Regions from separate parts of the Dactylosporangium sp. NPDC051087 genome, predicted to be linked through region 2. Evidence: predicted binding sites of a transcription regulator. Region 2 holds the regulator's gene; the other holds the start of a gene.
The links. The regulator HrcA, encoded in region 2, represses chaperone genes, less so after heat shock. The targets are predictions, from matches to a motif close to GGTTNGCACNCTCNNNNNGAGNGTGCNAACC.

Region 1: a site for HrcA is predicted at 3,028-3,058, ahead of groES (co-chaperone GroES). Genes of this name have one in related genera too.

What each region holds. Positions count from the first base shown of each region.
Region 1 covers NZ_JBVJIJ010000005.1:268,784-280,664, reverse strand. Annotated here, with positions in the region: gene ybaK (Cys-tRNA(Pro) deacylase) at 1-217, opposite strand, end outside; gene ACZ6TV_RS12320 (hypothetical protein) at 235-981, shown strand; gene ACZ6TV_RS12315 (class I SAM-dependent methyltransferase) at 975-2,132, opposite strand; gene ACZ6TV_RS12310 (hypothetical protein) at 2,136-2,903, opposite strand; gene groES (co-chaperone GroES) at 3,136-3,450, shown strand; gene groL (chaperonin GroEL) at 3,544-5,190, shown strand; gene ACZ6TV_RS12295 (molybdopterin-dependent oxidoreductase) at 5,856-7,277, shown strand; partial or broken gene ACZ6TV_RS12290 (WhiB family transcriptional regulator) at 7,400-7,765, opposite strand; gene ACZ6TV_RS12285 (helix-turn-helix transcriptional regulator) at 7,946-8,704, shown strand; gene ACZ6TV_RS12280 (DUF5319 domain-containing protein) at 8,769-9,161, opposite strand; gene guaB (IMP dehydrogenase) at 9,308-10,810, shown strand; gene ACZ6TV_RS12270 (GuaB3 family IMP dehydrogenase-related protein) at 10,841-11,881, shown strand, end outside.
Region 2 covers NZ_JBVJIJ010000043.1:14,957-26,837, reverse strand. Annotated here, with positions in the region: gene ACZ6TV_RS49380 (VldE C-terminal domain-containing protein) at 13-897, opposite strand; gene ACZ6TV_RS49375 (enoyl-CoA hydratase-related protein) at 990-1,766, opposite strand; gene hemW (radical SAM family heme chaperone HemW) at 1,784-2,980, shown strand; gene ACZ6TV_RS49365 (DUF4870 domain-containing protein) at 3,061-3,702, opposite strand; gene hrcA (heat-inducible transcriptional repressor HrcA) at 3,899-4,921, shown strand; gene dnaJ (molecular chaperone DnaJ) at 4,955-6,079, shown strand; gene ACZ6TV_RS49350 (16S rRNA (uracil(1498)-N(3))-methyltransferase) at 6,138-6,833, shown strand; gene ACZ6TV_RS49345 (SDR family NAD(P)-dependent oxidoreductase) at 6,875-7,612, opposite strand; gene ACZ6TV_RS49340 (histidine triad nucleotide-binding protein) at 7,638-7,997, shown strand; gene ACZ6TV_RS49335 (serine hydrolase domain-containing protein) at 7,994-9,343, shown strand; gene ACZ6TV_RS49330 (VOC family protein) at 9,350-10,120, opposite strand; gene ACZ6TV_RS49325 (PhoH family protein) at 10,399-11,463, shown strand; gene ybeY (rRNA maturation RNase YbeY) at 11,488-11,881, shown strand, end outside.

The sequences.
Region 1 (11,881 bases), on a different contig from region 2:
GGTCAAGCGACGCGGAGACGGGCACGACACCGACCGTGAGCTGGCCGTCCACGGTGGTGACGAGGGTCTTGAAGAGTCGGTCGGGCTCGACGCCGAGGGCGGCCGCGGCGGCCTCGCCATAGGAGGCGGCCCGGGGGTCGACCTCATAGGTGTGCGGAGTGAACGCGATCTTCTGCCGCGCCAACAGTGCGGTCGCCGGGGTGCCCTTGCTCGCCACTGGCCCACAATAGCGAGATGCAGATCGGTGCCGTCCAGATGTACCTGGGCTACGGGCACATCTTCCTGGGCGCCACCAGCGGCCGTGACATGTCCGTCTTCGACGGCGACGGACCGGTCACCGCGACGGACCGGCACGTCCGGGTCGCCGCCCGGCCGCAGGTCGGGCTGGTCAGGGTCCGGCTGTGGCAGGGGGCCGGGCCGCGGGTCGGGCGGCTGGTGTTCGACGGCACGCTGGACCTGCCCGACGCGAGGTTCTGCGTGGAGGAGGCGACGGGACTGTCGCGCTTCGTGACGAAGGTCAGCTCGGTGGAGCCGCGGGTGCTCGTCGCCGTCGACGACCCGGGCCATGCTTCGCGGATCGACGTGGTGCTCGAGCCGGAGTTCGTCCCGCGCAGCGCCCAGGTCTGGACGTCCGGCGACCCGCCGTTCCCGAAGCTGACGGTCGCGCCGACGGCGCCCCGGCACCGGGCGGACGTGTTCGCCGACGCCCTCGCCGGGCACGACTTCCCGCGCCGGCGGCTGGCGGCGGCGCTGACGGTCATGGGGGAGGAGCGGCGGGTCCGGGGCTCGGAGCAGATCGTCGCGTTCTTCATCAACGACGTCGTCGAGTGGCTGCGCTGGCTGCACGAGCGCGTCACGTGGGACATGTGCCGGGAGTCGGGGCGGATGCTCACCGAGCAGCTGGGCCGCCGCCCGCCGGAGGACCTCGCCGACGACGTCCTCATCGACCTGCAACGCCGCCTGGGCCAGCAGCTCTACTGAGCGGGGTCCGGGGCGCGGCCGAGCAGGAGGACGGCGGGGGCGCCGGCGACCCGGGTCAGGGCGATGGTGGCGGCCCGGCCGCCGGACAGGCGCAGCGACCTGCGCAGCTCCTCCACGTCCAGGGCCGAGCCGCGCTTCAGGATGGTCAGCGAGCCGACGTCGAGGGCGCGCAACGCGGTCCGGAGCCGCTTCAGCGCGACCGGCAGCTGGTCGAGCACCTCGTAGCAGCGCCCGAACGGGGTGGGCACGTGGGTGGAGGTGTGGACGTACGCGATGGTCGGGTCGGCGAGCGTGCCGTCGACCGTCGCGGCGAACTCCGCCACGAGATGCGAGCGCACCACCGCGCCGTCGGGGTCGTACATGAAGTTTCCGACGTGTCCGACCGGGGCGGTGTCAGTACCGCTGCCGGTCAGGGAGACGACGGACGATCCCTGGAACAGCGTCGCCCGGCGGGGGGACGAGGCCAGCGGGCCGCACCACGCCGCGGCCTCGACGACGTCGCCGTCGACGGAGACCCATTCGCCTTCCGCGCCCGGCGGGAGCAGGGCGTGGTCGATGCCGGGGGCGAGCTTCAGGACCGTCATCGGCACGCGCGCCGCGAGCCCGGCGACGAAGTCCCACGGCGGTGAATAGGAGCGGGGGTCGAACACGCGGCGCCCGCCCGTTGTCCGCCGGGCGGGGTCGCAGAACACGGCGTCCACCTCGTCGAGGGGGACGGTCGTGGCGTCGCGGGCTTCCACCAGTACATCCGCCGCCAGACCCAGGGCGAGGACGTTGGCCGACGCGGTCGCGGCCGTTTCGGCCGAGGCGTCGACCGCGTGCACCCGCAGGCCCGCCCGGGCGAACGCGATCGTGTCGGCCCCGATCCCGCAGCCGAGGTCGGCGACCCGGGTGGCGCCCGCGGCGGCGAGCCGGGCCGCCCGCCTGGCCGCGACGGGACCACGGGTCGCCTGCTCCAGGCCCTCGCGGGTGAAGTGCATCACCGCGGCGTCGGCGCCGAACTTCGTGACCGCCTTGCGGCGCAGCGCGACCTGGGTCAGCGCGGCGGCCGCGAGGTCCGGCGGGAAGCCGGCCGCCCGCAGCGCCGACGCGGCCGCCAGGGGATCGCCTTCCGGCAGGGCCGCCGCGGCCTGGAGCGCCTGTTCGAGCACGCCTCAGGATATGCCGGTGATGCCGCCCGACTTGCCCAGGCTCTTCTTGACCTTGAACGTGTAGCTGTCGCCCGCGTTGGACGAGCCGTGGACCAGCCAGTAGTCGCCCTTGTCCTCCTTGGGCTGGCTCTCCGTCCAGTTCGGCGGGGCCTTCTTGCCGCCGTAGTTGCTCGCGATCGAGCTGCTGGAGTAGCTCGCCATGCGCTGGGTGTTGCCGTTGTACCAGGCGTTGATGAAGCCGCTGACGTAGCTGGACGGGTCCGAGGGATACTCGGTCTTCTGGATCACGACGTCGGTGACGGCCTGCGGCTTGCCGAGATTGTGCTCGTCCACGGTGACCTGCAGCTCGTCGCCGTGGTCGTTGCGCAGGACGCACTCGTTGCCGTTCTTCTTCACGTACTTCCAGTTGTTGTCGGCGCCCTTTTCGATGAACTGGAAGTTGGACACCGCGCCGTTGCCGGCGAGCTGCTTGATCCGGTTCATGTCGTTCTTGGTCCAGGCGCTGACGGCGGCCTGGCAGTAGCCCTTCGCGTCACCCGGGTAGGTCGGGCCGGAGTTTGAGCTCTTGTCCGTCGCGGGCTGGCTGCCGCCCGCGCTGCTTCCCGCGGACGCGCCGCCGCCGCCCGGCCCTTCGCCGAACGCGGCGGAGTCCGACGGGCCGGTGCTGGTGGCCGCCTCGGGCGTGGCGGCGCCGCCGTCCTTCTTCCCGCAGGCGGTGAGGGATCCCACGGTCAGGGTGGCGACGAGCAGCGTGCCGAGCAGCCTCTTCATGGAATCGAGCGTAGATCGCCGTCGTGACCCGCGCCGCTGTCCGTCGCCTAGCCGACGACGGGGGTGATTTCGTGGCGTGTTTGGCACTCTCCTTGACGGAGTGCTAGCCAGCGACATAACCTCCGATTAGCACCCTCGACATGAGAGTGCCAGCCAACCGGCTGGAGCCGGCACCCGCGACGACGGCTTCACCGGGCACTCGATAGCGTAAGAATCAATACCCCAGGAGGGTATGCCCGTGACTACCGCGACGAAGGTTGCGATCAAGCCGCTCGAGGACCGCATTCTGGTCCAGGCCAACGAGGCTGAGACGACCACCGCCTCGGGCATCGTCATCCCGGACACCGCCAAGGAGAAGCCCCAGGAGGGCACCGTCCAGGCTGTGGGCCCCGGTCGCATCGACGACAAGGGCAACCGGGTCCCGATCGACGTCAAGGTCGGCGACACCGTCATCTACTCGAAGTACGGCGGCACCGAGGTCAAGTGGGGCGGCCAGGAGTATCTCGTGCTCTCCGCCCGTGACGTCCTCGCGGTCATCGAGAAGTGACCCAGACCAAGTAGAGCAGTGGCCACCGCCCCGGACCCGTGCGCAGGAGCGCTTGCGGCCGGGGCGGTGTCGCTTTGAAGGGACATCACACGCATGGCGAAGATCCTGAGCTTCTCCGACGAGGCGCGCCACCTGCTGGAGCACGGCGTCAACCGCCTGGCCGACACGGTCAAGGTCACGCTCGGCCCCCGGGGACGCAACGTCGTTCTGGACAAGAAGTTCGGTGCCCCGACCATCACCAACGACGGTGTGACGATCGCGAAAGAGATCGAGCTCACCAACCCCTATGAAAACCTCGGCGCCCAGCTCGTCAAAGAGGTCGCCACCAAGACCAACGACGTTGCCGGCGACGGCACCACCACCGCCACCGTGCTGGCCCAGGCGCTGGTCCGCGAGGGTCTGCGCAACGTGACCGCCGGCACCAACCCGGCGGGCATCAAGCGGGGCATCGACCTGGCGACGGCCGCCGTCGTCAAGGCGCTCAAGGAGAAGGCGACCCCGGTCGCCAGCCACACCGAGATCGCCCAGGTCGCCACGATCTCCGCGCAGGACGCCACCATCGGCGACCTGATCGCCTCGGCGATGGAGCGGGTCGGCCGCGACGGCGTCATCACGGTCGAGGAGGGCTCCACCCTCACGACCGAGCTCGAGGTCACCGAGGGTATGCAGTTCGACAAGGGCTACATCTCCCCGCACTTCGTGACCGACGCCGAGGCGCAGGAGGCGGTGCTCGAGGACACCTACGTCCTCGTCACCACCCAGAAGATCGCCGCCATCGAGGAGCTGCTGCCGCTGCTGGAGCAGATCGTCAAGGACAACAAGCCGCTGCTGATCATCGCCGAGGACGTCGAGGGCCAGGCCCTGTCGACCCTGGTGGTCAACGCCATCCGCAAGACCTTCAAGGTCGTCGCGGTCAAGGCGCCCGGCTTCGGCGACCGCCGCAAGGCGATGCTCCAGGACATCTCGATCCTCACCGGCGCCGAGCTCGTCGCCCCCGAGCTGGGCTACAAGCTCGAGTCGGTCGGCACCGAGGTCCTCGGCAAGGCCCGCCGCATCGTCGTGGGCAAGGAGCTCACCACGATCGTCGACGGCGCCGGCGAGCAGAGCGAGGTCTCCGCGCGGGTCGAGCAGCTCCGCAAGGAGATCGAGGCCTCCGACTCCGACTGGGACAAGGAGAAGCTCAACGAGCGGGTCGCCAAGCTCGCCGGTGGGGTCGCGGTCATCAAGGCCGGCGCCGCCACCGAGGTCGAGATGAAGGAGCGCAAGCACCGCATCGAGGACGCGATCTCCGCGACCAAGGCGGCGGTCCAGGAAGGCATCGTCCCCGGCGGCGGCGCCGCCCTGGCCCAGGTGCTCCCCGTCCTCGACGGTGACCTCGGCCTGACCGGCGACGAGAAGGTCGGCGTCTCGATCGTGCGCAAGGCGCTCGTCGAGCCGCTGCGCTGGATCGCGCAGAACGCCGGCTTCGACGGCTACGTCGTCGTCGGCAAGGTCGGCGCGCTCGACTTCGGCCACGGCCTCGACGCCGCCACCGGCGAATACGTCGACCTGGTCAAGTCCGGCATCGTCGACCCGGTGAAGGTGACGCACAGCGCGGTCTCCAACGCCGCGTCGATCGCCGGCCTGCTGCTCACGACCGAGAGCCTGGTCGTGGACAAGCCGGCCGCCCCGGAGCCCGCCGCCGGTGGCGGTCACGGCCACGGGCACGGCCACGGCCACTCGCACGGCCCCGGCTTCTGACCCGGCCCGCACTTTTCCGGGCAGGCACCTCGGCCCGCGGCGCGTCCTTCGCGCCGCGGGCTTTGCCGTTTCCAGGGCTCTGCGATTTCCCGTGGCACGGGCCTTTGTGGGGCGCGGGCTTGTGTGGTTTGCCGTCGTGCGGCGGTCGCTCGTGAGGCGCCGCGACCGTCGTCGTGGGCTTCGAGCGCCGTGCAGCGGTCGCTTGTGAGGTGCAGCGACTGTTGGCGCTGCGGGCGCCATTGGTTTCGGGTCCCGTGCACCGGCGGCTCGTAGGGTGCGGCAACCGTCCGCGCAATGGGCGTCGTGGGAGCGCGGCGACTGTTGACGCTGTGGACGTCGTGGGTTCCGGGTCCCGCGTTGTGGGCGCCGCCGGCGACCGTGCGCGCTGTGGGATTCATGGTTCGGGCCCCGCACAGCAGGTGGCGTGGTCTCGTGGGTTCCGGGCGCTGCTCGGCGGCAGTTCGCGTAGCGGGCAGAGCCGGTTCCGGGGCGCACTGAACGGCCGCCGGTGACGAGCCGGCAGCCGGAGTTCTTAGGGATCGATTACCGCACTTGGTGCGCGTTGATCCACGGCGCAGACTGGAGCCGTGCTCACCAAACGGAACGCGGCGTTCGCCGGGCTGGCTGCCGCAGGGGTGGCGCTCGGCGTCGCCGAGGTCGTCGCGATCCTGACCGGCGCGTCCACGTCGCCGCTGGTGTCCGTCGGTGGGGTGGTCATCGACGCGGTGCCGGCGCCGGTCAAGGACTTCGCCGTCGCGGTGTTCTACACGTACGACAAGCTGGCGCTGCAGGTCGGCACGCTGCTGATCCTCGCCGTCTTCGCGGCCTTTGTCGGAATTCTGGCGACAAAGCGTCTCATGTACGGGTACCTCGGTATCGGCCTGTTCGCCCTGGTCGGTGTGGTGGCGGCGGTGACCCGGCACGACGCGCCCTGGTATGCGTTCGTGCCGACGCTCGTCGGGGCCGCGGCAGGCGCCGGCGTCCTGCGATGGCTGTTCGTGCGGCCGCCGATCGAGACGTACGAGCAGCGCCGCTTCTTCCTGCGAGCGGCCGGCGGCACCCTCGCCGCCGCGTTCGTCGCCGGGCTGGCCGCGCGCTGGTGGGCGACCCGCCGGGGGGTCGAGGCGGACCGCGCCGCGGTGCGGATCCCCGCCGTGCCCGACACCGCCGCGGCGCTGCCGCCGGAGGTCGACGCGGGCCTGCCCGACCTGGCCCCGTTCGTGACCCCGAACAAGGACTTCTACCTCATCGACACCACCCTCGTCGTGCCGCAGGTGTCCCCGGACGACTGGACGCTGCGCATCCACGGGCGGGTCGACAAGCCGCTCACCCTGAACTTCAAGGAGCTGCTCGAGCGGCCCATGATCGAGCGGTACGTGACGCTCGCCTGCGTGTCCAACGACGTCGGCGGCGGGCTGATCGGCAACGCGAAGTGGCAGGGCGTGCGCATCGCCGACCTGCTCGACGAGGTCCGCCCGCAGCGCGGCGCCGATCAGGTGGTGAGCAGGTCGGTGGACGGGTTCACCGCCGGCACCCCGACCGCGCTGCTGCGTGACGGGCGGGACGCGATGCTGGCCATCGCGATGAACGGCGAGCCGCTGCCCATCGAGCACGGATTCCCGGTCCGGATGGTGGTCCCCGGCCTGTACGGGTACGTCTCGGCCACGAAATGGCTCGCCGAGCTCGAACTGACGTCGTTCGCCGATTTCGACGCGTACTGGATCAAGCGTGGCTGGTCGCGGGAAGGGCCGATCAAGACCCAGTCGCGGATCGACACGCCGCGCGACGGCGGCAGCCCCGCCGCCGGGCAGGTCACGATCGCCGGGGTCGCCTGGGCGCAGCATCGCGGCATCTCCAAGGTCGAGGTCCGCGTCGACGAGGGCCCTTGGGAGCAGGCGAAGCTCGCCGCCGTGCCGTCGATCGACACGTGGCGGCAGTGGACGCTGCCGTGGACGGCGACGCCCGGCAAGCACCGCATCACGGTGCGGGCCACGGACAACGGCGGCGACACCCAGACAGACGCCTTGGCGCCGCCGGATCCCGACGGCGCCACTGGTTGGCATTCGGTGCAGGTGGAGGTGCGCTGACCCCGGTCAGCGAGCCCGATCAGGGAGGCCGGTCAGCGAGCGGCCGGCCGGGCGCGGTCGGCACCCGCCCGCCGGCGCTGGGCCGGCACGCTGGGCGCGGGATGCGTGCGCACGGTGCGCAGCGGGATCAGAGGCGGCGACGGACGCAACCCGAGCTTCGCCTCCAGCCGCGGCACGTCGACCGTGGTGCGGCTGCGTTCGGCGCAGTCCTCCCAGCCGACGGCCAGCAGTCGCAGCCGCTCGCCCTCGCTGAAGCCGCCCCACACGCCGTACGGCTCGCGGGTCGCCAGGGCCTGCGCCGCGCACTGCGCGCGGACCGGGCACGCCCGGCAGACGTTCTTCGCCGCTGTCTCACGCCGGCCGCGCGACGCGCCGCGCTCACCGTCCGGGTGGAAGAACTGCGCGCTGTCCCGGCCGCGGCACAGCCCGAGACGCTGCCAGTCCCACATGTCCGCGATCGGGCCGGGCAGTCGAGTCACATTCGTCATTCGCCCCTCCTTCCTAGCTTGCGGACTGGAATTCGTGAGTCGCACAATCCCTGTACAACGCACGAGACCGCCGCAGGTAACGGGATGTCGTCGGTCAATTTCTCGTAGGCCAATCGCGGCGAAACCACGTCTAGATCTCGCCATTTCGTGTTTCTCTCTTTGAGAGAGAGGAGCACGACGGTGCGTACGATTTTGGTGTGTGTGCGAACACAGGTCGCGGCACAGACGGTCGCCGCAGCCGCGGCCAGGCTCGGGGTGGCACACGCGGTGCGGACCGCCGTCACGATGGTCGAGGCCTTGGCCCGCCTGAGTGAGCAGCCCGCGGACCTGGTGCTGGCCGACCCGACCCTTGCCCGGCCCGACAGCGCGGAGTTCTCCCGCCGCGTCCTGGCGGTGTCGCCCGGCTCGACGGTGGTCTTCTTCGGCACGGAGGAGCCGCGCGCCGCGGCCGCGGCCATCGCGGCGGGCGCGAGGGCGGTCATCCGCGTCGACACGGCGGACCCGGTCACGACGCTCGCCAAGGCGGTGCTGCTGGTGCTGAGCCAGGTCGGCCGGGCCAACGGCGACCCCGTGCTGCCCGCGCGGGTCGGCACGCCGGCCCAGGCGGGCAGCGGAGTGCTCCCGGCCGGCCGGGGGCTGCCAGGGGCGGCGAGGACCGCGGTGGGCCTGCCGAACGCGCGTGTCGCGGGCGCGGGCGTGCCGCAGCAGCGCGGCGACATGCCCGGCGAGGCGCCGCGGCGGCGCGTCGAACTGACCGAGCGCGAGCTGCAGGTGCTACGCGGCATGGCGGACGGCAAGAGCAACGCCGAGATCGGCAGGGAGCTCTTCGTCTCCGAGGACACGGTCAAGACGCACGCTCGCCGGCTGTTCCGGAAGCTGGGTGCACGCGACCGGGCACACGCCGTCGCGGCGGCCTTCCGTGCCGGGTTGGTGAGCTAGCGTCGCGTGCCATGCCGCGTCGGTACCCCACCCGCGGCAAACCTAAACGAGGGCGCCGACGAACTCAGCCTTCGTTGTCGTCCGTGGCACTCGCGAGTGCGTCATGGACCCCGTCAGCGTAACCCCGCGCGTATTCCCATGTGACGTAATGGTCCGGGTCAGGGTCGAACGCCGGCTCGTGCACCCGGGGCCGGCCCGACGTGAGCAGGTGCTTCAGGTTTCCCCGCAGCAGGTCCCAGTCGAAGTAATGCGGCTCGTGGCAGTCCTCACACTCGATGACGAGCCCACGGACGCCGATCGCCGTGAGCAGCGCCTGGTAGATCTCGAGGTCGGCAAGGTCCTCGAGAACGTCCTGGCGCTCGGCGGCGGTCAACGGGTCGTCGGCACCGCTGTCGTCGAGCTCGGCCGAAGGATCGGCCGGGTCACCGGCGAACGGGTCGATGGGCTCTTCGTGCACGCCTCAACGGTAGCCCTAATACCCGCGCGTGTGGGGCTCGGTATGCAGAGCGGTAGTAAGCCAGGGCACGTCCGGCGATGGCGGAGGGGTGCGCCGTCGGGGCGGAAGTACGATGAGACGCACCCGCCGGACGACCGAGAGCTGGGATGCGCTTCATGGATTTCTCGACGCGACCTGACGTGCTGCCTTTGGGCCTGACCTTCGACGACGTGCTGTTGCTGCCGGGCGAGTCCGACGTCGTGCCGAGCGCCGTCGACACGTCCAGCCACGTCACCCGCAACATCACCCTGCGCATCCCGCTGGTCTCCAGCGCGATGGACACGGTGACCGAGGCCCGGATGGCGATCGCCATGGCGCGCCAGGGCGGCATCGGCACCCTGCACCGCAACCTGTCCATCGACGACCAGGCGCAGCAGGTCGACCTGGTGAAGCGGTCCGAGGCCGGCATGGTCACCAACCCGGTGACCTGCTCGCCCGACGACACGCTCGGCGAGGTGGACAAGCTCTGCGGGCGGTATCGCATCTCCGGCGTCCCGGTCGTCGACGCCGCGGGGCAGCTCGTCGGCATCGTCACCAACCGCGACATGCGCTTCGTGTCCGACCCGGCGACGCCCGTCCGCGACATCATGACCGTCACCCCGCTCTACACGGCGCTGGTCGGGGTCAGCAAGGACGAGGCCCGCGCGCTGCTGCGCAAGCACAAGGTCGAGAAGCTGCCGATCGTCGACAGCTCCGGCAAGCTCCGCGGCCTCATCACGGTCAAGGACTTCTCCAAGAGCGAGAAGTTCCCGCACGCCACCAAGGACGACGCCGGCCGCCTGCGGGTCGCCGCCGCCGTCGGGGTCGGCGACGACTCCTACAAGCGCGCCCGCACCCTCATCGACGCCGGGCTCGACATCGTCATGGTCGACACCGCGCACGGGCACAACCGGCAGGTCGTCGAGATGGTCGCCCGGCTGAAGAAGGAGACCACCGTCGACGTCGTCGGCGGCAACGTCGCCACCTATGCGGGCGCGAAGGCGCTCGCCGAGGCGGGCGCCGACGCGGTCAAGGTCGGCGTCGGACCGGGCTCCATCTGCACCACCCGCGTCGTCGCCGGCGTCGGCGTGCCGCAGATCACCGCCATCATGGAGGCCTCCCGGGCCTGCGCGCCGCTCGGCGTGCCCGTCATCGGCGACGGCGGCATGCAGTATTCCGGCGACATCGCCAAGGCGATCGTGGCCGGCGCCGACACCGTGATGCTCGGCAGCCTCCTCGCCGGCTGCGAGGAGAGCCCCGGCGACCTGATCTTCATCAACGGCAAGCAGTTCAAGTCCTACCGGGGCATGGGCTCGCTCGGCGCGATGCAGTCCCGCGGCCAGGCCCGGTCCTACTCCAAGGACCGCTACTTCCAGGACGACGTCCTGTCCGACGACAAGCTGGTGCCCGAGGGCATCGAGGGCCAGGTCCCCTTCCGCGGCCCCCTCTCCGCGGTCGCCCACCAGCTCGTCGGTGGTCTGCGCTCCGGCATGGGCTTCGTCGGCGCCGCCACCGTCCCCGACATGCACGAGCGGGGCCAGCTCATCCGGATCACCGCGGCCGGGCTCAAGGAGAGCCACCCGCACGACATCCAGATGACCGTCGAGGCCCCCAACTACCACTCGCGGTGACACACCCCCAAGCAATGGCAGGAGCGGCAAATGCGTGACGTGGTCGAGATCGGGCTGAGCAAGAGCGCCCGGCGTGGCTACCACCTGGACGACATCGCGATCGTCCCGACACGGCGCACCCGTGACGTCGACGACGTGTCGACCAACTGGCAGCTCGACGCGTACCCGTTCAAGATCCCGTGCGTGGCGCACCCCTCCGACGCCATCATGAGCCCCGCGACCGCGGTCGAGCTCGGCCGGCTCGGCGGGCTCGGCGTGCTCAACGTCGAGGGGCTCTGGACGCGGTACACCGACCCGACCAAGATCCTGGAGGAGCTCTCCGGGCTGGAGGACGACCCGCGGGCCACCCGGCGCCTCCAGGAGGTGTATGCGGAGCCCATCAAGCCCGAGCTCATCGGTGAGCGGGTCAAGGAGATCCGCGACGGCGGCGTCACGGTCGCGGTCCGCGTCTCGCCGCAGCACACCCTCGCGCTCGCCCCGGTGATCCTCGACGCGGGCGTCGACCTGCTGGTCATCCAGGGAACCCTCGTCTCCGCCGAGCACGTGTCGACGACCGACGAGCCGCTCAACCTCAAGGAGTTCATCGCCGACCTGGACCTGCCGGTCATCGTCGGCGGCTGCACCAACTACCAGACCGCGCTGCACCTCATGCGCACCGGCGCGGCCGGCGTCATCGTCGGCATCGGCGCCGACGAGTGGTCGACGACCGACCGGGTCCTGGGCATCCGCGTCCCGATGGCCACCGCCATCGCCGACGCCGCCGACGCCCGCCGCGACTACCTCGACGAGACCGGCGGCCGCTACGTGCACATCATCGCCGACGGCAACCTGCAGACGTCCGGCGACATCGCCAAGGCCCTCGGCTGCGGCGCCGACGCGGTCATGGTCGGCGAGCCGCTGTCCCGCAGCACGTCGGCCCCGGCCGGCGGCGCCTGGTGGCACTCCGCCGCCAGCCACCCGAAGCTGCCGCGTGGCTCGTTCGGCGCCGCGGAGGAGTCCCTCGGCACGCTCGACAAGGTGCTGTACGGGCCCTCCGAGGACCCCGACGGCGTGCTCAACCTGTTCGGCGGT
Region 2 (11,881 bases):
CGTCAGGGACGGTCAGTAGACCTCGGCGACGACCTGTCCGCCGTCGGCGCCGCCACGCTGCGTGACCCGGGTCCACCCGCCGCTCTTCGCGGTCCACTCCATGTCGTTGAAGACGACGCGCTTGACGCCGTGGTCCTGGGCGTGGGCGACCATCCAGTGCGCGTACTGCCAGCCGGTCTTCTGCTCACGGACCTTCAGCGCCACCCCGACGAGGTCGGTGACGTCGGCGGTGCGCACGTCGCCCCAGTCGAGCCTGACGCTGGCGCCGAGGGTCTTCGCGGCCTCCACGCCGTGGCTGGACGCCTCGGTGACGGTGCAGGAGACCGCGCCGGTGGCCTCGCCGCTCAGGGCGCGGACCATGATCTCCGACTCGTCGACCCACTTCTCGTAGGCCTCGGGGTGGGCGCTGCGCTGGACCTCCTGCGCGGCGTCGGTGACGCGCATCTTCTCCCAGCCCTTGACCTTCAGCAGGGCGGTGTAGAAGGCGTTCGCCGCGTAGCGCGGGTCGGCGATCTGCTCGGGCTTGCCCCAGCCCTGGCTGGGCCGCTGCTGGAACAGGCCGATCGAGTCCCGGTCGCCGCCGGCGAGGTTCTCCAGCTTCGACTCCTGCCAGGCGGTGGCGAGCGCCACGACCAGGCCCCGCTGCGGCACGCCGCGGCGCAGGCCGACGGCGGTGATGGTCGCGGCGTTGGCGACCTGCTCCGCGTCGAGCGGGACGTCGTCGCCGGTGCCCGACGACGGGGCGCTCGCCGTGCTGCCGCCGGTGATGACGCAGGCGCGGCCGGGCGGCAGCAGCTGCGGCAGGTGATCACCGAGCCGCTGGACCAGCACGTAGACGCCGACGGAGCCGACGATGCCGAGCACCATCAGAGCCACCAGCACGTGTCGTGTACGCATCGTCACCCCCTGACCTGAGAACTCGACCAGCGTACGTCCCGTATGCCACAGCATCCCCGCGTTGCACGCGGGGGCGAGGTGAGTCGGTCCATTCAGCTGACGCCGTCAGGGATCCAGTTTGCGTCTCTTTTGTCCCGAAATGCCGTGATTCCCTCGATTCCCTCTTCGGAACCGAAATACCGCACCGACAGCTCGGTCATCGCCGCGACCTCGTCACTGAACGTGTCGGCTTTCCGTCGCCGGAGGAGCTCCTTCGTCCCGCGCAGGGCGCCGGGCGCGCCTCGTACCAGGGCCGCGACGAACGACGCGACGGCCTCGTCGACCCCGTCGGCGGGCACGGCGGCCGTGACCAGTCCGATCTCGCGCGCCCGGGCGCCGTCGAACGTCGCCCCCGTCAGGAACAGCTCGGCCGCCGCGCGCGGCGACAGCCGCGGCAGGACCGTGGCGGAGATCACTGCCGGGATGACGCCGATGCGCACCTCGGAGAACGCGAACGTCGCGTCGAGCGTGCAGACCGCGATGTCCGCGGCGGCGATGAGCCCGAGCCCGCCCGCCCGCGCCGGCCCGGTCAGCCGCGCGACGACCGGCTTCGGGCACTCCCAGATCGCGGTCAGCACCTCGCCGAGCCGGTTGATCGGCGGCCGGCCCGACCCGAACGCGGCCGCGGTCTCCTTGAGGTCGGCCCCGGAGCAGAACACGGGGCCGGTGTGGGTGAGCACGACGACCCGCACGGTGTCGTCCCCGGCGGCGGCCGCGAGCGCCGCGAGGAGCTCCTCGATCAGGCCCGTCGACAGCGCGTTGCGGTTCGCCGGGCTGTCGAGCGTGACCGTCGCCACGCCGTGCGCCGTCTGTGACCGTACGAGTGGCATGCGGGCACACTAGTGAAATGCCCGGAACACTGCCAGAAGGCGAGCCGATCCCGACCGACGGCGCGTTGCCCGACGGGGTCGCCGACAGGGCGGGGGAGGCCGGGTTCGGGGTCTACGTCCACGTCCCGTTCTGCGCGACCCGCTGCGGATACTGCGACTTCAACACCTACACCGCCGACGAAGGCGTGCTCAGCGCCGGCTACGCCGAGCAGGTCCTCGACGAGCTGGCCCTGGCCGCCAAGGTGGTCGCGCCGCCGCGGGTGGACACGGTCTTCTTCGGCGGGGGCACGCCGACGCTGCTGCCGCCGGCGGAGCTGGCCCGCATCCTGGACGGCATCGACCGCACGTGGGGGCTGGCCGGCGACGCCGAGGTCACCACGGAGGCCAACCCGGAGTCGGTCGACGCGGCCGGGCTGCGGCGGCTGCGGACGGCCGGGTTCAACCGGATCTCCCTCGGCATGCAGTCCGTCGCGCCGGGTGTCCTCGCGGTGCTGGACCGCCGGCACACGCCGGGCCGGCCCGCCGCCGCGGTCGCCGAGGCGCGCGCCGCCGGATTCGAGCGGGTCAACCTGGACCTGATCTACGGCACGCCGGGGGAGCGGGCCGCCGACTTCGCCGACTCGCTGCGCACGGTGATCGACTCCGGGGTGGACCACGTCAGCGCCTACGCGCTGATCGTCGAGGACGGCACCCGCCTGGCGGCCCGGATGCGCCGCGGTGAGCTGCCGTTCCCCGACGACGACGTGGCCGCCGACCGGTATCTCGCCGCCGAGCAGGCCCTCACCGAGGCCGGCATGACGTGGTACGAGGTGTCGAACTGGTCCCGTGACTCGCCCTGCCGGCACAACGAGCTGTACTGGCGCGGCGGCGACTGGTGGGGGCTCGGTCCCGGCGCGCACAGCCACGTGCGGGGCGTGCGGTGGTGGAACGTGAAGCATCCGCACACCTACGCCGCGCGGCTGGCGGCCGGCGCGTCGCCGGGGCAGGCGCGGGAGGTGCTCACCGCCGAGGAGCGGCGGTTCGAGGACGTCCTGCTGCGGATCAGGCTCGCCGAGGGGCTGCCGCTCGACGTCCTGGACGCCGCGGCCGTGGACGCGGCCCGGCGCTGCGTGTCCGACGGGCTGCTGGAGGCCGGCGCCTTCGACGCGGGCGTGGCCGTGCTCACGCTGCGCGGGCGGCTGCTCGCCGACGCCGTCGCCCGTGACCTGACGTGAACCCCTGACATAGGCCCTGACATAGGCCCTGGCATGGGAAAGGGGCGGCCGCGCCGGCCGCCCCTCAACGTCGTGGTGACTTACTTGATGAAGCGGAAGGTCATCGGGTAGCGGTACAGCTCGCCGTTGCTGGCCTTCATGCCCGCGATGATCGCGAAGACGATGATGACGATCCACGGCACGATGAGCGTGAGACCGAACGTGCACACCGACAGCAGGGCACCCACGAACAGGATGATGCCCCACGTGATGTGGAAGTTGAGCGCCTCGTTGGCGTGCGCCTTCACCGTCGGCGACTCGTTACCCTTGGCCAGCAGCGCGATGAGGGGCGCGATGAAGCCGATGAAGATGCCACCGAAGTGGGCGATCAGGGCCCAGGTCTTCTCGTCGCTGTTGGCGTAGCCGACCGGCGCGGCACCGGGGTAGCCGCCGGGCTGCTGGTAGCCGCCGCCGTACTGGCCGGGCTGCTGGTAACCGCCGGGCTGCTGGTATCCACCGGGCTGCTGGTAACCGCCCGGCTGCTGGTAACCCGGCTGCTGGTAGGCGTTCGGGTCCTGGTAGCCCGCGCCGCTGGTGGGCGGCGGGTAGCCTCCCCCGGACACCGGCGGCTGCTGGCCGTAGTCGGGGCCCGGCGGCGGATACTGTGCCCCGCCCGGCATGGAGTAAGGATTGTTGGGGTCCTGCGGCACGCCGTATTCCCCGGGGCGAGGTGGTTCACTCATGGGGGCCACGGTAGGTGCACCGATCAAGTATGGCCAGCGACGCGGCATGACTTCTTTTGGACAAACTTCACGCAGACCAGCGCAATAGCGACGGTTCGTACACACGACGATCATTCCGTGGGCGGCTGCCGCGACGTAGACTGGCACTCGCGAAGTGGGAGTGCCAGTCCGTCAGTGAGTTCCCGGGGAGGTGCACATGGCCCTTGACGAGCGCAAGCTCGAGGTGCTCCGCGCCATCGTCGAGGACTATGTCGCGACGCAGGAGCCGGTCGGCAGCAAGGCCCTCGTGGAGCGGCACAACCTGCGGGTGTCCCCGGCGACGGTCCGCAACGACATGGCCGTCCTCGAGGAGGAGGGCTACATCCGGCAGCCGCACACCAGTGCCGGCCGGGTGCCCACCGACGCCGGCTACCGGCTCTTCGTCGACAAGTTGTCCCGCGTCAAGCCGCTGAGCCCCGCCGAGCGCCGGGCCATCGAGCGGTTCCTGATCGGCGCCGTCGACCTCGACGACGTCGTGCACCGCACCGTGCGGCTGCTCGCGCAGCTGACCCGGCAGGTCGCCGTCGTGCAGTATCCGAGCCTGTCGCGCGCCAGCGTGCGGCACTTCGAGCTGGTGCCGATCTCCACCACCCGCTTGATGGTGGTCATGATCGCCGAGACCGGCCGGGTCGAGCAGCGGCTCATCGACCTGCCCGGCCCGATCCTCGCCGACGACGTCACCGAGCTGCGCCGCAGGATCAACGAGAAGCTCGTCGGCAAACGCCTCGTCGACACCCCGCCCCTGGTCGAGGCGCTCGTCGAGGAGGCCGGGCCGGGCCTGCGCCCGCCGATGACCGCGCTGTCGACCGTGCTGCTGGAGACCCTGGTGGAGCGCACCGAGGAGCGGATCGCCCTCGCCGGCACCGCCAACCTCGCCCGCGGCGGCCTGCTGGACTTCCAGGGCTCGCTGCGCCCGATCCTCGAGGCGCTCGAGGAGGAGGTCATCCTCCTCAAGCTGTTCGGCGAGGTCGAGCCGAGCATGACCCGGGTCCGCATCGGCGACGAGAACGAGATCGAAGACCTGCGCAGCGCCTCGATCGTGGCGACCGGCTATGGGCCGGGCTCCATCGTCGTGGGCGGCATGGGCGTGCTGGGGCCCACCCGGATGGACTACCCCGGCAACATCGCCACGGTGCGCGCCGTGGCACGCTACGTCGGCGATCTGCTGGGACAAGGTTAGAACCTCATGGACGAGTCAGGGGCATAGGACTCAGTGGCGAAGGACTACTACGGGATTCTCGGTGTCAAGCGGGACTCCACGGCCGACGAGATCAAGCGCGCCTATCGCAAGCTGGCGCGCGAGTTCCATCCGGACGTCAATCCCGATCCTGTGGCACAGGAGAAGTTCAAGGAGATCAACGCGGCCTACGAGGTGCTGTCCGACCCGCGCAAGCGGGAGATGGTCGACCTCGGCGGCGACCCCCTGGCGCCCGGCGGCGGCGGTGGCGGCCCGCAGGGCGGCGCGTTCGTCGGCTTCCAGGACATCATGGACGCGTTCTTCGGCACGACCGCGAGCCGCGGGCCGCGCCCGCGGATCCGGCCGGGCGCCGACGCGATCCTGCGCCTGGACCTCGACCTGCACGAGACCGCGTTCGGCGTCGAGGCGCCGATCACCGTCGACACCGCGGTCGTCTGCACCACCTGCACGGGCGCCGGCACCGCGCCCAACACCCACCCGACCACCTGCGAGATCTGCGGCGGCCGCGGCGAGGTCCAGTCGGTGCAGCGCACGTTCCTCGGCCAGGTCGTCTCGGCCCGCCCGTGCTCGGCCTGCCAGGGCTTCGGCACCGTCATCCCGCACCCGTGCGCGACCTGCGGCGGCGACGGCCGGGTCCGCACCCGCCGCACCCTGACCGTCAAGATCCCCTCGGGTGTCGAGGACGGCATGCGCATCCGCCTCGCCCAGCAGGGCGAGGTCGGCCCCGGCGGCGGCCCGCCCGGCGACCTGTATGTCGAGATCCACGAGCGTCCGCACGACGTCTACTCCCGCAAGGACGACGACCTGCACTGCCGGGTCACCGTCCCGATGACGGCGGCGGCGCTCGGCACCCGGCTCACGATCAAGACCCTCGACGGCGAGGAGACGGTCGACGTCAAGGCCGGCACCCAGCCCAACCAGACCCTGCGCATCCGCGGCAAGGGCGTCCCGCACCTGCGCGGCGCCGGCCGCGGCGACCTGCACGTCCACCTCGACGTGCGCACCCCGACGCGCCTTGAGCCGGAGCAGGAGAAGCTGCTGCGCGACTTCGCCCGCACCCGCGGCGAGGAGGTCGCCGAGCTGTCCAAGCAGGGCGGCTTCTTCTCCCGCGTGCGCGACGCCTTCAACGGGCACGCGTGAGCGTCCTGCGCTTCGTTCCGGCCGCTCGCGCGTGTGGTGCGGCTTCTGGCGTGACGGCGTGAGCCTGCCGCTGTTCCTGGTCCCCGATCTTCCGGCCGGGGACCGGTGGCGGCTGGACGGCCCCGAAGGGCATCACGCGGCCAACGTGCAGCGGCTCTCGGCGGGGGAGTCGCTGCTGCTGTCCGACGGCCGCGGCGGCCTGCTCCGCGCCGTCGTGGCGGCCGCCGCCAAGGGTGCCCTCGAGCTCGATCTGCTCGACCGCTCGCACGTCCCGGCGCACGACCCGCTGATCACGGTCGTGCAGGGGATCGCGAAGGGGGAGCGGGCCGAGCTGGCCGTGCAGCTGATGACGGAGCTCGGCGTCGACCGCATCGTCCCGTGGCAGGCGGCCCGCAGCATCGCCCGGTGGAAGGACGCCAAGCCGGTCGAGCGGTGGCGCGCCACGGCCCGCGAGGCGGTGAAGCAGTCCCGCCGCGCCTGGCTGCCCGAGGTCACCGACGCCCGCACCACGAAGCAGCTCGCCCTGTCCGGCACGGTCCTGCTGTTGCACGAGGAGGCGTCGGTACCGCTGTCCGCCGCCCCCCTCGACGGCGACATCACCCTCGTCGTCGGCCCCGAGGGCGGCATCGCGCCCGAGGAGCTGGCCGCGTTCCCCGACGCCGTCGCGGTGCGGCTGGGCCGCGAGATCCTGCGCACGTCGACGGCGGGCGCCGCCGCCCTCGCCGCCCTGTCGGTCCGCCTCGGCCGCTGGTAGCGCCTTCCCCCTGATCCGGAGGGCCGGTCAGCGGAAGGCGGTCAGCGGAAGTAGGAGGCGCCGTTGAGGTCGAGGACGGCGCCGGAGGACCACTGGGAGCCGGCGAGGAACAGCACGGCCTCCGCGACCTCCTCGGGCGTGGCGACCCGGTTGAACGGGCTCTGCGCGCGGATCGCGTCGCCGTCGCCGGCGTCCATGATGGCGTTGCCCATGTCGGTGGCGACGAACCCCGGGGCGACCGCGTTGACGGTGATCCCGCGCGGCGCGAGGGCGAGGGCGAGGGACTGGGTCATGGAGTTCAGGCCGGCCTTCGACGCGCCGTACGCCGGGTAGAGCGGCTCGCCGCGGTACGCCCCGCGGGAGGACACGTTGACGATGCGACCGCCGTCGCCGAGGTGGCGGGCCGCGCACCAGCAGACGTTGGCCGGGCCGGTGAGGTTGGCAGACAGGGTCCGCTGCCAGGCGGCCTGCCAGGCCGCGTAGTCGGCGGTGAGGATCGGGTGCGGATGCGCGACCGCCGCGTTGTTGACCACCACGTCGAGGCCGCCGAGGGCGCTCGCGGCGCCGTCGACGAACGCCTGGACCGCGCCGGGGTCGGTGAGGTCGCCGGAGACGATCGCGTGCCCGTCGCCCGGCAGCGCGGCGAGGACCTTCGCGGCGAGGTCCGCGGAGTCGCGGTGGTGCACCGCCACCGCGTCGCCCGCCGCGGCGAACGCGTGCGCGACCGCCGCGCCGATGCCGCGGGATGCTCCTGTCACCAAGACCTTGCGTCCAGTCATGGCAGCACCCTACAAGCCGCCTACGATGCGAGCTGTGACTGATGACTGCCTGTTCTGCCGCATCGTCGCGGGCGAGATCCCGGCGACCGTGGTCCACGAGACCGACGACACCCTGGCGTTCCGCGACATCGACCCGAAGGCGCCCACGCACGTGCTGGTGATCCCGAGGGCGCACCACGCCGACGTCGCCGCGCTCACCGCCGCCGACCCGGGGCTCGCCGGGCGGGTCCTCGCCGCCTGCGCCGCGGTCGCCGGGCAGGAGGGCCTGGCCGGGGACGGCTACCGGGTCATCTTCAACACCGGCCGGTTCGGCGGCCAGGAGGTCTTCCACGTGCACGGGCACGTCGTCGGCGGCAAGCCGCTCGGCCGGATGCTGGCCGCGTGACGGCGCACGAACGGTACGAGCGGCTCGTCCGGCAGGTCCAGGCCGACGCGCGCGTCCCGGCGCTGAGCGTGGCGATCCACCGCGCGGACCGGCCGCTGTGGACGTTCACCGCCGGCACCGACGTCGACGCGCACAGCCAGCTGCGGATCGGCTCGGTGACCAAGACGTTCACCGCGGTGCTGGTCATGCAGTGCCGCGACGAGGGCCTGCTCGACCTCGACGACCCGGTCTCGCGGCACCTGCCGGTGAAGGCGCACGGCGACCTGACCGTCGGCCGGATGCTGTCGCACCTGTCGGGGCTGCAGCGGGAGCCGTACGGCGACGTCTGGGACACCATGCAGGCACCGGACGTCGACACGCTGCTCGACCAGCTGGACCGGGCCGAGCGGGTGCTGCCCGCCGGCCGGCGCTTCCACTACTCCAACCTGGCGATCTCGCTGCTCGGGCACCTCGTCGGGCGGCTGCGCGGCGGCACCTGGGAGGAGGTGCTGCGGGACCGGATCCTCGACCCGCTCGGGCTGGACGACACCGCCGTCACGCCGGCCCGCCCGGTCGTCGGCTACCAGGTCGACGCCTGGTCCGACTACGCGCACCCCGAGCCGCCCGACGACTTCGGCGCGGTCGGCCCGTCGGCGCAGCTCTGGAGCACCGCCGCGGACCTGGCGAAATGGGCGGCGTTCCTGGCCGACCCGCGCGCGGTCGACGCCGCCGGCGCGGTCCTCGCCGCGGAGACGGTCGAGGAGATGCGGGCGCCGCGGGCCGTCACCGACGACGTCCTGTGGGCGCGCGGGCTGGGCCTCGGGCTGATCCTGCAGCCGCAGCCCGGCCCGGAGCGGATCGTGCACGTCGGGCACGACGGGGCGATGCCGGGCTTCCTCGCCGGTGCCTACGGCCGGGTCGGCGGCGCCGGCACGCCCGGGGCGTTCGGCGCGGCGGCCCTCGGCTCGTCCGGCACCGCCGGTGAGGTCATCGACCTCGCGCACCAGCTGCTCGCCGCGGCGGTGGAGAGCGACCCCGCCGACATCGCGCCGTGGGTGCCGGCGCCGCCCCCGCCGCAGCGGTACCGCTCGGTGCTCGGCCGCTGGTGGGGCGAGGGCTTCGAGTACGTCTTCAGCTGGCACGCCGGCGGGCTGCAGGCACGGGCCGTGGACCAGCCGGGCAACCGGCCGCCGGCGGTGTTCGCGCCGGTGGACGGCCAGCCAGACGTGTTCCGGACCGTGTCCGGCCGGGAGACGGGCGAGCTGCTGCGGCTGACCCGCGCCGAGGACGGCACCGTCGAGCGGCTGCACTGGGCGACGTACCGCTTCACGCGCGGGCAGGAGACGTTCGACCGGTACCGGTTCTGAGGCGGCTCAGCGGCCGATGACCGTGAACACGGCCCCGTTCGGGTCCACGACGACCGCGATGCGGCCGTGCGGGGAGTCGAACGGGCCGTGCTGCACCTGGCCGCCCGCCGCCCGGACCCGGTCGGCGGCACGGTCGGTGTCGGCGGCGGCGAAGTACACCATCCAGTGCGGCGGGATGCCCTCCCACGCCTCGGTCATCGTGAGCCGGCCCGCGACCGGGTCGGCGTTGCCGAGGCTCCACGCCGTGTAGTCGAACTGCTCCTCGGCCTCGACCCGGGTCTGCCGGTAGCCGAACAGCCCCTGGTAGAAGACGTCGACGGCGGCGGGCTCGCGGGTGTTGACCTCCGCCCAGCACAGCGCGCCGTCCTCGTCGAACAGCTGCGAGCCGGTGTGCTGGCCGGGCTCCCACGCGCCGAACGCGGCACCGGACGGGTCGAGGGCGAAGAGCATCCGCCCGTTGTTCGGGATGTCCATCGGCGCGACGATGACCTTGCCACCGCCCGTGTCGACCCGCCGGGCGGTGTCCTCCAGGTCGTGCGACATGAGGTACAGGCTCCAGGCGGCGGGTGTCTGCTCCGCTCCCGGCATCGGCGGGCTCATCCCGGCCACGACCTTGCCGTCCTTGAGACACATGACGTAGTGCCCGAAGTCGGCGCCGGTGTCCAGGAACGTCCAGCCGAACAGCGTCGAGTAGAACCGCTGGGCGGCGGCGAGGTCGGGGGCCACCAGGTCCGCCCAGCAGGGCTCCCCGTCGACGTATCCGCTGCGCTCGACCATGCGTGCCGGCCTCCCTGTCGATGTCGTCACCTGCCTCAGTACCACCGTGGGAGCGGGCGTGTCCGGACTTTCGGGCACGATTGACATGATCGGGCGACACTCATTCGGATATACCTTGCATATGGCATGAACCGGGCATCGGCAAGAAATGGGAACGGCCTGAGCGCCGGTCAGCCGATACCATGAAGAGCCTGGGACGAGCACAGCGACGAGCCCAGACATGAAGCCAGCAGGAGCGAGCCCGGAAGCAGGTGCTTGAGGCCCTACGCGGCCGACGTATGACCGAGACCCCGACCCCCGCACCGGCAGTGTCGTCGGAGCCGCCCGTGCGGGCCATCAGCAAGATCACGGTTCCCGACCCGCACACGATGGTCAGGCTGCTCGGCGCGGGAGACGAGATCCTCAAGCTCGTCGAGCGGGCCGTCAACAGCGACGTGCACGTGCGGGGCAACGAGATCACCATCACCGGCACCGCCGCGGACAACGCGCTCGCGGAGCGCATCTTCGGCGAGCTCATCGAGCTGGTCCGCAAGGGCGAGACCCTCACCCCGGACAATGTCCGGCGGACCGTCGGCATGCTCCAGCAGAACACCACCGAGCGCCCCGCCGACGTGCTGACCCTCAACATCCTCTCCCGCCGCGGCCGCACCATCCGGCCCAAGACCCTCGGCCAGAAGCGGTATGTCGACTCGATCGACCAGCACACGATCGTGTTCGGCATCGGCCCGGCCGGCACCGGCAAGACCTACCTCGCCATGGCGAAGGCCGTCCAGGCGTTGCAGGCCAAGCAGGTCAACCGGATCATCCTGACCCGCCCCGCGGTCGAGGCCGGCGAGCGGCTGGGCTTCCTGCCCGGCACGCTCTACGACAAGATCGACCCCTACCTGCGCCCGCTGTATGACGCGCTGCACGACATGCTCGACCCCGAGTCCATCCCCAAGCTCATGGCCGCCGGGACGATCGAGGTCGCCCCATTGGCGTACATGCGCGGCCGGACCCTCAACGACGCCTTCATCATTCTCGACGAGGCCCAGAACACCACGCCCGAGCAGATGAAGATGTTCCTGACCCGGCTCGGCTTCGGCTCGCGGATCGTGGTCACCGGCGACGTGACGCAGATCGACCTCCCCGGGGGCACCCGCAGCGGCCTCAGGGTGGTCCGTGAGATCCTCGGTGACGTCGAGGACGTGCACTTCGCCCAGCTCGGCAGCGCGGATGTCGTGCGCCACCGGCTGGTCAGTGAGATCGTCGACGCCTACGCCAAGTGGGACGAAGCGCAGGAGGCACAGGTGGCGCAGAAGCCACCGGTGCGTGCTGTGCCGGACCGAGGCCGACGCAGGTAAGCCCCCTTCAATCAGGAGCAGTTGTTGTCCATCGAGATCGCCAACGAGTCCGGCGTCGACGTCAACTCCGACACCATTCTGGCGGTGGCCCGGCACGCCCTCGACGAGATGGGGGTCAACCCGCTCGCCGAGCTGTCGATCCTCGCCGTCGACGTCGAGTACATGACGGAGCTCAACCACCGCTGGATGGACGGCGACGGCCCGACCGACGTGCTCGCCTTCCCGATGGACGAGGGCAGCGTCGACCACGGCCCCGGTGAGGGCGGCGGCGAGCCCGCGCTGCTCGGCGACATCGTGCTGTGCCCGGAGGTGGCGGCGAAACAGGCCGCGACCGCCGGGCACGCCACGATCGACGAGCTGGCACTGCTCACCGTCCACGGCATCCTGCACCTGCTGGGCTACGACCACGCCGAGCCCG